Regions from separate parts of the Pseudoclavibacter chungangensis genome, predicted to be linked through region 2. Evidence: predicted binding sites of a transcription regulator. Region 2 holds the regulator's gene; each other region holds the start of a gene.
The links. The regulator HrcA, encoded in region 2, represses chaperone genes, less so after heat shock. The targets are predictions, from matches to a motif close to TTNGCACTCGNNNNNNNCGAGTGCNAA.

Region 1 (4,020 bases), 600 kb from region 2:
GCTGCGTTGAGGCCGTGACCGGCCTCGAGGCCGCGAACCTTCTCGGCCACGACACCGGGCTCGAGGCCCGCGTTGAGCGCGATCTGCTTGAGCGGTGCGTCGACGGCGACCTTGACGATGTTCGCCCCGGTGGCCTCGTCACCGTGCAGGTCGAGGGCCGCGAGGGCCTTCTCACCCGACTGGATGAGGGCGACGCCACCACCGGCGACGATGCCCTCCTCGACGGCGGCCTTCGCGTTGCGGACGGCGTCCTCGATGCGGTGCTTGCGCTCCTTGAGCTCGACCTCGGTCGCGGCACCGGCCTTGATGACGGCCACGCCACCGGCGAGCTTCGCGAGGCGCTCCTGGAGCTTCTCGCGGTCGTAGTCGGAGTCGGTGTTCGCGATCTCGCCGCGGATCTGGGCGACGCGACCCGCGAGGGCCTCGGGGTCACCGGCGCCCTCGATGATCGTGGTCTCGTCCTTCGTGACGACGATCTTGCGCGCACGACCGAGCAGGTCGACCGTGGCGTTCTCGAGCTTGAGGCCGACCTCCTCGGAGATGACCTGTCCGCCCGTGAGGATCGCGATGTCCTGCAGCATGGCCTTGCGGCGGTCGCCGAAGCCGGGCGCCTTGACGGCGACGGTCTTCAGGTTGCCACGGATCTTGTTCACGACGAGCGTCGCGAGCGCCTCACCGTCGACGTCCTCGGCGATGATCAGCAGCGGCTTGCCCGACTGGATGACCTTGTCGAGGACCGGGAGGAGGTCCTTGATGTTCGAGATCTTGCTGTTGACGATGAGGATGTAGGGGTCCTCGAAGACGGCTTCCTGGCGCTCGGGGTCCGTCACGAAGTACTGCGACAGGTAGCCCTTGTCGAAGCGCATGCCCTCGGTGAGCTCGAGCGTCGTGCCGAAGGTGTTCGACTCCTCGACGGTGACGACGCCCTCCTTGCCGACCTTGTCGATCGCCTCGGCGATGATCTCGCCGATCTGCGGGTCGGCGGCCGAGATGGACGCGGTCGCAGCGATCTGCTCCTTGGTCTCGACCTCCTTGGCGGAGGAAAGCAGCTCGGCCGTGACGGCCTCGACGGCCTTCTCGATGCCGCGCTTGAGCGTGATGGGGTCGGCGCCCGCGGCCACGTTGCGGAGGCCCTCGCGGACGAGTGCCTGGGCGAGGACGGTCGCCGTCGTCGTGCCGTCACCGGCGACGTCGTCGGTCTTCTTCGCGACCTCCTTGACGAGCTCGGCGCCGATCTTCTCGAAGGGCTCCTCGAGCTCGATCTCCTTGGCGATGGAGACGCCGTCGTTCGTGATGGTGGGCGCGCCCCACTTCTTCTCGAGAACGACGTTGCGGCCGCGCGGGCCGAGGGTGACCTTGACCGCGTCGGCGAGCGTGTTCAGGCCACGCTCGAGACCGCGGCGGGCCTCTTCATCAAAGGCGATGATCTTCGACATATGGGTACTTCGTCCTTTCCGGACGTGACATGACGTTCGTAGACTGGCACTCCCTCCACGAGAGTGACAAAACAATCTTGGCACTCGCGCATGGAGAGTGCAAGCGAACGCCGGGCGCGCGCCGGGGCGTTCGCGCACCGCGGACGGCACCGGGAACGACGAAGCGGCGCCCCTCGAACGAGGGACGCCGCCACGTGGTCGGATCGATCAGAGTGGGTGAACCGCCTCGGCCTGCGGCCCCTTGGCACCGGCACCGATCTCGAACTCGACCTTCTGGCCCTCTTCGAGCACACGGTAACCCTGCATCTCGATGGCCTTGTAGTGGACGAAGACGTCCTGCTGCGCGCCACCTTCATCGCCGTCGACGGTGATGAAGCCGTAGCCCTTTTCAGCGTTGAACCACTTGACGGTCCCGTTCGCCATTGTCACTCCCAATAACTGCTGTGTTCCTCCCCCGGACACAACGCGCCGGGGACCCCCGCCGAGCAAACTGCACCAGGTGCCGCGCCCACCTCGGAGCGGGTCGAGTCTAAAACGCATGAATGATGCAGATGAGACTGAAGTAACCAGTGTGACTGATGGGGCGCGGTGCCCCGGAAACTCCGGGCACCCCGGACCCGGTCCGACGAAACGTCTCGTTCAGCAATCAGCGCCCTCATGGGGCTCGACTGGAACAGTTCGACCGCGTCCACAAATCGTCGCCGACACCGCGGAGACGACGACGGCCCCTCCCCACGAGCACGGGAATCGCACGGCCGGGAATCCGACGCACGCGCGGACGGCCGACCCCATGCCCGTGGCCTCGTCGATCGAGTGCCGCGTCGACCGAGGCCCCTGCGGGACGCAGGACCACACGGCACGGCCACCGCGCCACTCGACCGCACGTCCGTCGACCCGGCGCCCGGGGACGCCGACGGGGTCACCGTGCGCCCGTGCGGACGCCGGGGATCAGGCCAGGTCGGTGCCGATGACGACGGTGATCGTTCCCGCGCTCGCCTGGGCGGGGTCGAGTGTGGCCGTGCCGCCACCGAGATCCTGCACGAGTGCCAGCGCCGCGCCCTCGTCGGCCGCGTCGCCGTAGTAGACGACACTCGCCGTGTGCTCGTCGTTGTCGGCGTCGCCGGTCGTGACGACGTTCCACCCGAGCCCGGAGAGTTTCTCGCTCGTCGAGCCCGCGACACCGGCCTGCGCCGTCCCGTTCAGCACCGTGACGGGCACCGCAGGGTCCCGAGCGGGCTCGGCGGGCGCCGCCTCCTGGGGTGCGCCCTCGGCGGGCGCGGCCGTCGTCTCCGTCGCGGTCGGCTCGGCGGCGTTCTGTCCCGCCGACACGACACCATCGATCACGAACATGCCGACGACGGCGACGCCGACGAGGACGACGACCGCGGCGAGGCCCCAGAGCCACGCGGCGATCTTCGCGGCACGCGTTCGCGGGGCACGGTGGGCGCCGCGCCGGTCGATGGACGGCGGGATGTCGTCGAAACGATCCTTCGGGTACTTCACGTTGGTCTACCGGGCCTTGTCGAATCGGGGAGCGGCACTGTCGAACCGCTGTCGACGCCGTTCCTCACGTCGTTCGGACCGCGAGTCACGGAGCCGACGGAGTCGGGCGATCAGCACCGGATCGTACGCGAGCGCGTCCGGGTCCTCGATGAGCGTACCGAGGATTTGGTAGTACTGGGCGGCGGAGCGGTCGAAGCGACGGCGGATGCGCTCCTCTTTGAGCGAGGTGTGTCGCGGATTCTCCTCCTCGAACCGGAGGACGTCGACCTCGAGGGGCGTCAGATCGCGGTGCGCGCCGACGACGGCCGCATCGCGTTCGCTCGACTCCGCCATGACACCTCCGGTGGCGACAGTGTATTGCGCGGTGAGCGTCCACTCGGGACGGCGCGCGTAGAATCGCCGAACGGCGATCCTCCCCGCCGGGAAGTCGAGGCATCCATGAGCGAGTACGACGTGCAGCGTCCGGAACACGAGTGGCGCGAGGCCCTGAGCCCCGAGGAGTATCACGTGCTGCGCGAAGCGGGTACGGAGCGCGCCTTCACGGGCGAACTGCTCGACGAGGAGCGGGCCGGCCTGTACACGTGCCGGGCCTGCGGCGCGGAGCTGTTCCGGAGCGGAACGAAGTTCGACTCCGGCTGCGGCTGGCCGAGCTTCTACGAGGCCGTGCGCCCCGAGGCCGTGCAGTTGCTCGAGGACCGCTCGCTCGGCATGGTGCGCACCGAGGTCCGTTGCGCGAGGTGCGGCTCACACCTCGGTCACGTGTTCCCGGACGGGTTCGGGACGCCGACGGGTGACCGGTACTGCATGAACTCGCTCTCGCTCGGGTTCGAGCCCGGCGACTGACCGGTGCGGCGGTCGTACCGCCGCAGACCACGGATCGCGCGTGAAAACGGCAGTTTCTGGCGTCCTCTGCGGCGTCGCCCCGATGACCACGCGGCGGCAGCTCGACCGACGACGACGTGTGCCCTGCCGAATCGAGAACCTGTCCGCTTGCTCGTGCCCATGGACATCGGAGCGACTCAGTCGCTCGGACCGGCGCAAGCGGCTCATGTCGCGAACGCCGCGTCACCGTCCACCCCAC
Region 2 (4,020 bases):
CCCCTCCCGACACAACCTCTCCTACTGGCGCGATGCCGACTGGTGGGGCTTCGGTCCGGGCGCGCACTCGCACGCGGGTGGCGTTCGCTGGTGGAACGCGAAGCATCCCGCGGCCTATGCCCAGCGACTCGCCGCGGGCCGGACGCCCGCGGTCGGTCGTGAGGTGCTCGACGAGGCCACCAAGCGATTCGAGCGCATCATGCTCGGCGTCCGCTTGCGGGAGGGGCTCGACGTGTCGCTCCTCGACGACCGCGGCCCCGTCGCGGGCCTCATCGCGGACGGCCTCGTCGAGGCCCCCGCGGCGTTCGCCGGCCGACTCGTGCCGACGCTCCGCGGGCGGCTCATGGCCGACGCGATCGCGCGCAGACTCGTGTGAACCAGCTCGCGCGCCGCCCCGACGGGGCGACGCGCGAGGTGGATCGTCCACGGGCGTCCGCGGACGCTGGTGGTCAGGCGATGAAGCGGAACGTCCAGGGGTAGCGGTAGGGGCGACCCGTGCTGTTCACCTGGACGCCGCCCATGATCGCGAACACGATGTTCAGGATGGACAGTGCGAACCCGGCGAAGACGACCACGAAGGCGAGCGGCGGGATGATGAACGTCACGATGACGTTCAGGACGCCGATCGCCGCACCGGCGATGACGACCGTTATGCCCCAGTTCGTCGCCTCCTTGCCCTCGCTGTCGGCGAGGCCACCCCGGTCGCGCGTGACGAGCCACAGGATGAGCGGGCCGAGCACGCCCACGATGTTGAGCAGGTGCGCGAACATGCCGATCTGTCGTTGGCTCGCGTCGGCGGGCGCGGATGCGTACGGCGAGCCCTGCGGCTGGCCACCGTAGGGCGGCTGGCCACCGTAGGGCGGCTGGCCGGCGTAGGGCGGTTGGCCGCCGTACGGTGCGCCCTGCTGGGGTGGGGCGCCGTAAGGGGAGCCCTGCTGCGGCTGGCCACCGTAAGGGGAGCCCTGCTGCGGCTGTCCACCGTAAGGGGAGCCCTGCTGCGGCTGCCCGCCGTAAGGGGAGCCCTGCTGCGGCTGCCCGCCGTAAGGGGAGCCCTGCTGCGGCTGCCCGCCAGAGGGCGAGCCCTGCTGCGGCGGGGCGCCGAACGATGAATCCTGCTGGGTCGAGGCGGCAGGTGCGGCCTCGTTCTTCCGGATGTCCGGCGGCGCCCCGGTCGTCGGCGCTGCGCCGTGAGCGGACACCTGTGGGTCGGCGGGAGCGCCGGGCTGCGAGCCGTACGGGCCGCCGGCATCCTGCCCGTTCGTGCCGTTCGGCTGCGAATCGTTGTGGTTCAGTGGGTCGGACACGGGGATCCCCTCGTTCGATCCGGCATCCGCGGATGCCGTGGTGCTGTGCTCCACGACGGCCGTTTCCGAAGCCGTCGGCATCAGCATGCCACGAGTCGGAACACGGCACGCTCGCCGTGGCGCGATAGGATTGGCACTCTGGCGCATGGAGTGCCAGTCAGCGGTGAAGGCCGGAGGTGCAGCATGGTTTCCGAGCGGAGCCTCGAGGTGCTCCGGGTCATCGTGAGCGACTACATCACGAACCGCGAGCCGGTCGGGTCGAAGTCCATCTCCGAACGCCATGCCTTCGGCGTCTCCGCGGCGACGATCCGCAACGACATGGCGCAGCTCGAGGAGGCCGAGCTCATCGCGGCACCCCACACCTCCTCGGGCCGGGTGCCGACCGACAAGGGGTACCGGCTCTTCGTCGACCGTCTCGCCGACCTGCGCCCGCTCTCGAGCGCCCAGCGTCGGGCGATCGAGTCGTTCCTCGGCGGATCGAGCGACCTCGAGGAGACGCTGCGCCGTTCGGTCCGCTCGCTCGCGCAGCTCACGAACGGCCTCGCGATCGTCCAGTACCCGTCGCTCGCGCGGGCGAGCATCCACCACGTCGATTTCGTCCGCCTGAGCGAACGTCGCGTCCTCACGATCGTCATCACCGACTCGGGGCGGGTCGAACAGCGCATCGGCGAACTCGCCGAGCCGATCTCGGACGAACTGCTCTATACGCTCCGCGAGCGCTTCGCCGAGCGCCTCATCGGACGTCGCCTCGAGCAGGCCGTCGCCGAGCTGCGCGACGTCTCGGGCATCCTCCCCGAGGCCGATGCGGCCTTCGTCGCGCCGATCGTCGTGAACCTCCTCGAACAGGTGCTCGCCAACCGTCAGGACCGCGTCGTCACCGCCGGTGCCGCGAATCTCGCGCGCACCGAGCAGGACTTCCCCTCCACGATCCTTCCCGTCCTCGAGGCGATCGAGGAGCAGGTCGTGCTGCTGCGGCTCATGACCGAACTCGGTGACGACGGCGGCGTCGCCGTGTCCATCGGCCGCGAGAACGCGTACGAGGGGTTCGGGGAGACCTCGATCCTCAGCACCTCGTACTCGAGTGACGGAGCACACGCACGCCTCGGCGTGCTCGGCCCCACACGCATGGACTACCAGCACAACATGGTCGCGGTGCGAGCCGTCGCCCGCTACCTGTCCCGCATCCTGGGCGACGGTCACCGCGACTGATCGTCGCGCACGTCCCCACCGACCACCCGTCGAACACCATGAAGGAGTTGCCCACGTGGCAGACCACTACGAGACCCTCGGCGTGAGCCGTGACGCCTCGTCCGACGACATCAAGAAGGCATATCGCCGACTCGCCCGCGAACTGCACCCCGATGTGAACCCCTCGCCCGAGGCGGCGGAACAGTTCAAGGCCGTCACGTACGCCTACGACACCCTGAGCGACCCGCAGCGCAGGCGGCAGTACGACCAGGGCGGTGGCCAGGCCGGCGGGTTCGGCTTCGGCGACATCTTCGAGACCTTCTTCGGGCAGGCGTCCGGTGGCGGCCGCCGCGGCCCCCGCTCCCGCGCGGAACGCGGCCAGGACGCGCTCGTGCGCGTCGAGCTGGATCTCGACGAGGTCATCTTCGGCACGCACCGTGATGTCAAGGTCACGACCGCCGTCGTGTGCGAGGACTGCCACGGGTCGTGCTGCGCCCCCGGCACCTCTCCCGTCACGTGCACCGTCTGCGGCGGGACGGGCAGCGTCCAGCAGCAGGTCCGCTCGATCCTCGGTATGATCGTGACGCAGCAGGCGTGCACGAACTGCCGCGGCTACGGCACCGTGATCGAGCACCCGTGCCCGACCTGCTCGGGGCAGGGGCGCGTCCGCAGCGAGGTCACGATCCCCGTCGACATCCCCGCCGGGGTGGACTCGGGGCTTCGGATCCGCCTCCCCGGGCAGGGCGAGGCCGGGCCGGCGGGTGGGGCGAACGGTGACCTCTTCCTCGAGATCCGGGTGCGCCCCCACGAGGTCTTCTCCCGCGACGGCGACGATCTGCGGTGCGTCCTCGAGGTCTCGATGGTCGATGCGATCCTCGGGACGTCGACCACGCTGCAGGCACTCGACGGCGATGCGGAGCTCGAGGTGCCCTCGGGCGTCCAGTCGGGCGAGGTGCTCACGATCAAGGGCCGGGGCATCATGCGGCTGCAGTCGACCGTGCGCGGCGACCTCGACGTCGCCATCCAGGTCGTGACGCCGACGAAGGTCGACGGGCGCGCGAGGGAGCTGCTCGCGCAGTTCGCCGAGCGCACGAAGCCCGAGGGCCCGAGGCTCGTCCGCGAACGACAGGGACTCTTCTCGAAGATCCGCGACCGGTTCGGTCGCTGACGTGGCCTGGCTCTACGTCGCCGACGACCTCGATGCGGCGCTCGGGGTCGGGGACCGCGCATCCCTCACGGGGGAGGAGGCCCGCCATGCCGCGTCGGTCGCCCGCGTGCGCGTCGGCGAGCGGATCACGATCTCCGACGGTCGTGGTCTCGGCGTGAGCGGTCCTGTCGCGGCGGCCGACCGCGACCGGGTCACGATCACGGTCGAGACCATCGTGCGCGACGAGCCGGCGCGCCGGACGCTGCGTCTCGTGCAGGCGCTCGCGAAGGGTGGTCGGGACGAGCTCGCGATCCAGTCCGCGACGGAACTCGGTGTCGACGAGATCGTTCCGTGGCAGGCAGCGCGCAGCGTGTCGAGATG
Region 3 (4,020 bases), 800 kb from region 2:
GGAGCGGCACCGGCGACGCAGGCCTCGCCCACGCTGGGGATCGTCGCGGCCGCACTCGGCGCGCTCGGACTCATCCTGCTGCTCTTCCCGTTCCCCATGTGGGGCATCATCCTCATCCTGCTCATCTCGCTCGCAGCGGTGGGCATCGCGATTCCCGCCGTCCGCAAGCCGGGCCTGTCGAAGACCCTGGGCTTCATCGGGATCGGCGCGGGAGCGGTCGCTGCACTCGTCGCGATCGTGACCGTCATCGTCATCCTCGCCGTCGGCTGACGCGAGCGGACGCGACGCGCGCACGAACGGCGCACCACCCGGGGTGGTGCGCCGTTCGCGTTCCGCCGACGCACGTGGCGTGGGGCGGACGGGCGTTCAGCCGCCGATGCGTTCCGTCAGGATCGCCTTGCGCTCGTCGCCGACGCGCGTGAGCACGAGCGTCGCGTCGCCGTCGCCGCGGAGGTCGAGCCGGGTCCGGAACTCGGCGGGGTCCACGTCGACCCCGCGCTTCTTGATCTCGAGCCGGCCGATCCCTCGCGCACGGAGCTCGCGTTTGATGTTCGGCACGTGCAGCGGCAGCACCTCGAGCACCCGGAACGACTGCGCGAACGGTGAGCGGACCTCGTCGTCCGTCGTCATCCAGGCGATGTCGGGTGCGATCATGTGCGCGTCGATGCGCCGGGCGAGGTCGCCGATGAGCCGCGAGCGGATCACCGCGGCATCCGGCTCGTGCAGGAACGCGCCGAGCGCCGCCACGGGCACGTCCTCGGCGGCCCCCGTCCCGACGAGCTCGTTCGACCCGGCGCGCCCGAGCACGAGTGCGGAGCGGCCCACGCCGGCGCGCTGCGCCCCACCCGCCCACACCGTCGCCTCGACGAGCTGCCCGTCGACCGACACCCACTGCGTCTCGGCCCGATCGGCCGGCGGGAGCAGCTCGTGGTCGATGCCGGGGGCGAGCTTCACGCCGAGGACGTGCTCGTCGGCGAGCCCGAGAATCCAGTCGACGGGCGGCGACCAGTCGTCCGGGCGGTGCAACCGTCGTGTGCGGCCCTCGGCCGACTCGCGCCTCGCCGGATCGAACCAGAGGCCGTCGAACGGCTCGAGGTCCTGATCCTCGGCTCGTCCGTGGCGCACCTCGACGTCCTCGAACATCGCGAGGTTGTGGGTCGCGACCGCCGCCGTCACCTCGTCGGCATCGACCGCGACGAGCTCGAACCCGAGCGACGCGAACGCGAGCGAGTCGGCACCGATGCCGCAGCCGAGGTCCGCGAGCGTGCGGACGCCCGCGGTGCGGAACCGGTTCGCGTGGTGCGCGGCGACCTGGAGGCGGGTGGCCTGCTGCAGGCCGTCCTCCGTGAACAGCATGCGCTCCGCGAACGGCCCGAACTTCTCCTCGGCCCGTCGCCGCAGGCGCACCTGGGTGAGCACGGCGGAGACGAGACGGGCATCGTGCCCAGCGGCGCGGAGGCGGGACACGAGGCGCACGACATCGCGCTCGTCGTCGACGGTGTCGGGGGAGCGCAGGAGCGCCATCCCCTCGGGGGTGAGCAGGGCGATGAGATCTTGACGGTCCACGCCACCACGCTACCGGCGGCCGGCCGCACGCGAGCGGTGTCCGGCCGGGGCGTGTGCCGCGTCGCGTCCGCTCTCGGCGGACGCGACGCGGTGCGTCCACGTTGCCCGCAGCGGGCGCCTCGTCATACACTCGTGTTAGCACTCTCCACGTGCGGGTGCTAACTCTCGAACTTCGTACTTCAGAAAGAGGTCAAACGTGTCGGTGAACATCCAGCCGCTCGAAGATCGCATCGTCATCCAGCAGCTCGAGGCCGAGCAGACGACGGCGTCGGGACTCGTCATCCCCGACACCGCCAAGGAGAAGCCCCAGGAGGGCGAGGTCGTCGCGGTCGGACCCGGCCGCATCGACGACAACGGCAACCGCGTCCCGCTCGACGTGCAGGTCGGCGACAAGGTGATCTACTCGAAGTACGGCGGCACCGAGGTCAAGTACGGCGGCGGCGAGTACCTCGTGCTCTCGGCTCGCGACGTGCTCGCGAAGATCGGCTGACGATCCCGCACCCGCGTTCGACGGCGGCCAGGCATGTGCCTGGCCGCCGTCGCCGTTCGAGCGGTCGCCCGCGCCGGGCGTAGGCTGCCGGGGTGACGCCGTCCCCCCGCTCCGGATTCCTCCTCGCGATCGGCGCCTACGGGCTCTGGGGATTCCTGCCGCTCTACATCGCACTCACGGCGCCCACGAGCGCGGTGGAACTCATCGGCTGGCGCATCCTGTTCAGCGTCGTCTTCGGGGTGCTCCTGCTCGTCTGCCTGCGCGGCGGCGTCGCCGAACTGCGCGAACTCGTCCGAGACCGTCGCATCGTCGTCACACTCGGCATCGCGGGCCTCCTCGTCGCCGTCAACTGGCTGCTCTACGTGACCGCGGTCACGACGGGCCACACGGTCGAGGGCGCCCTCGGCTACTTCCTCAACCCGCTCGTGTCGATCGTCCTCGCGCTCGTCGTCGAGCGCGAACGGCTCCGCCCCCTGCAATGGGCCGCGGTGGGCCTCGCGGTCGTCGCGCTCGTCGTCCTCGCGGTCGGCTACGGGCAGCTGCCGCTCATCGCCATCGGGCTCGCGCTCTCGTTCGGTCTGTACGGCCTCGTGAAGAAGCGGGTCGGGCCGCGCGTCGGCGTCGTTCCGGGGCTGCTGGTCGAGACGAGCCTCATCGTCCCGATCGGCATCGGGTGCCTCGTGGTCGCGGCCCTCACGACCGGCATCACGTTCGGCGCGAACGGACCGCTGCACACGGGACTCCTCGTCGCGTCGGGCATCGTCACGGCGCTCCCGCTCCTGCTGTTCGCGGCGGCGGCGAAGCGGCTGACGCTCGTCGAGATCGCCCTCATGCAGTACCTCGCGCCGAGCCTCCAGTTCGTCATCGGCGTGCGGGTGTTCCACGAGGCGATGCCCGCCGAGCGTTGGGTCGGCTTCGCGATCGTGTGGGCCGCGCTCGTCCTGTTCACGGTCGACCTCGCCCTCGAGAACCGACGCCGACGCGCCGCACCGAGCGACCCGCCGCTGTGACCGCGGCGCGGCGCGGTGCCCGGGTTGGCGGGCGCTCGCGCCGACGAGTACGCTCGTCCCATCGTGGACCGCCCGGACCTCACGGTCCGACCCGGTCGGTTCGCGCTCGTACGCCTGCTCGATGGTGACCGGTCGCAGCGGCCCGCGCGCGCGGAATGCCGCGGTGACACGGGACGTTGTCGTTCGCAGGCACGCGAGGCCGCTCCCGACGCGAACGAATGGTGGTTGCCATGACCGAACACGACCCGTTCTCCCTCACCGGGTTGACCTACGACGACGTGCTGCTCCTGCCCGGGCACACCGACGTCATCCCCTCCGAAGTCGACACCTCCACCAGGCTGACCCGCAACATCGACCTCCACGTCCCCCTCATCTCGGCCGCGATGGACACCGTGACCGAGTCGCGCATGGCGATCGCCATGGCCCGCCAGGGCGGCCTCGGGATCCTGCACCGCAACCTCTCGATCGATCACCAGGTCGAGATGGTCGACCGCGTCAAGCGCAGCGAGTCGGGTATGGTCACGAATCCCGTGACGACGGGGCCCGACGCGACGGTCGCGGACGTGGAGCGCGTGTGCGCCGAGTACCGCATCTCGGGCCTGCCCGTCGTCGAACGTGATGGCACGCTCGTCGGGGTCATCTCGAACCGTGACATGCGCTTCGTCGACGACCGCGACATGGCGACGACGAAGGTCAGCGACGTCATGACGCGCGAGGGGCTCATCACGGCCCCCGTCGGCATCTCCGGTGACGACGCGTTCCGGCTGCTCGGCAAGCACCGCATCGAGAAGCTGCCGCTCGTCGACGAGGCGGGTCGGCTCAAGGGCCTCATCACGGTCAAGGACTTCGAGAAGAGCGACAAGTACCCGCTCGCGACGAAGGACGGCGAGGGGCGCCTGCGGGTCGGTGCCGCGATCGGATTCTTCGGCGACGGCTGGCAGCGCGCTACGTCGC

Region 1: a site for HrcA is predicted at 1,514-1,540, ahead of groL (chaperonin GroEL). Genes of this name have one in related genera too.
Region 3: a site for HrcA is predicted at 1,702-1,728, ahead of groES (co-chaperone GroES). Genes of this name have one in related genera too.

What each region holds. Positions count from the first base shown of each region.
Region 1 covers NZ_JACCFV010000001.1:572,310-576,329, reverse strand. The annotation lists gene groL (chaperonin GroEL) at 1-1,436, opposite strand, end outside; gene HNR16_RS02500 (cold-shock protein) at 1,644-1,859, opposite strand; gene HNR16_RS02495 (LytR C-terminal domain-containing protein) at 2,385-2,939, opposite strand; gene HNR16_RS02490 (DUF3263 domain-containing protein) at 2,946-3,272, opposite strand; gene msrB (peptide-methionine (R)-S-oxide reductase MsrB) at 3,378-3,782, shown strand.
Region 2 covers NZ_JACCFV010000001.1:1,173,793-1,177,812, forward strand. The annotation lists gene hemW (radical SAM family heme chaperone HemW) at 1-376, shown strand, start outside; gene HNR16_RS18750 (DUF4870 domain-containing protein) at 450-1,304, opposite strand; gene hrcA (heat-inducible transcriptional repressor HrcA) at 1,488-2,513, shown strand; gene dnaJ (molecular chaperone DnaJ) at 2,569-3,660, shown strand; gene HNR16_RS05260 (16S rRNA (uracil(1498)-N(3))-methyltransferase) at 3,662-4,020, shown strand, end outside.
Region 3 covers NZ_JACCFV010000001.1:370,043-374,062, forward strand. The annotation lists gene HNR16_RS01615 (hypothetical protein) at 1-270, shown strand, start outside; gene HNR16_RS01620 (class I SAM-dependent methyltransferase) at 367-1,566, opposite strand; gene groES (co-chaperone GroES) at 1,763-2,056, shown strand; gene rarD (EamA family transporter RarD) at 2,149-3,066, shown strand; gene guaB (IMP dehydrogenase) at 3,297-4,020, shown strand, end outside.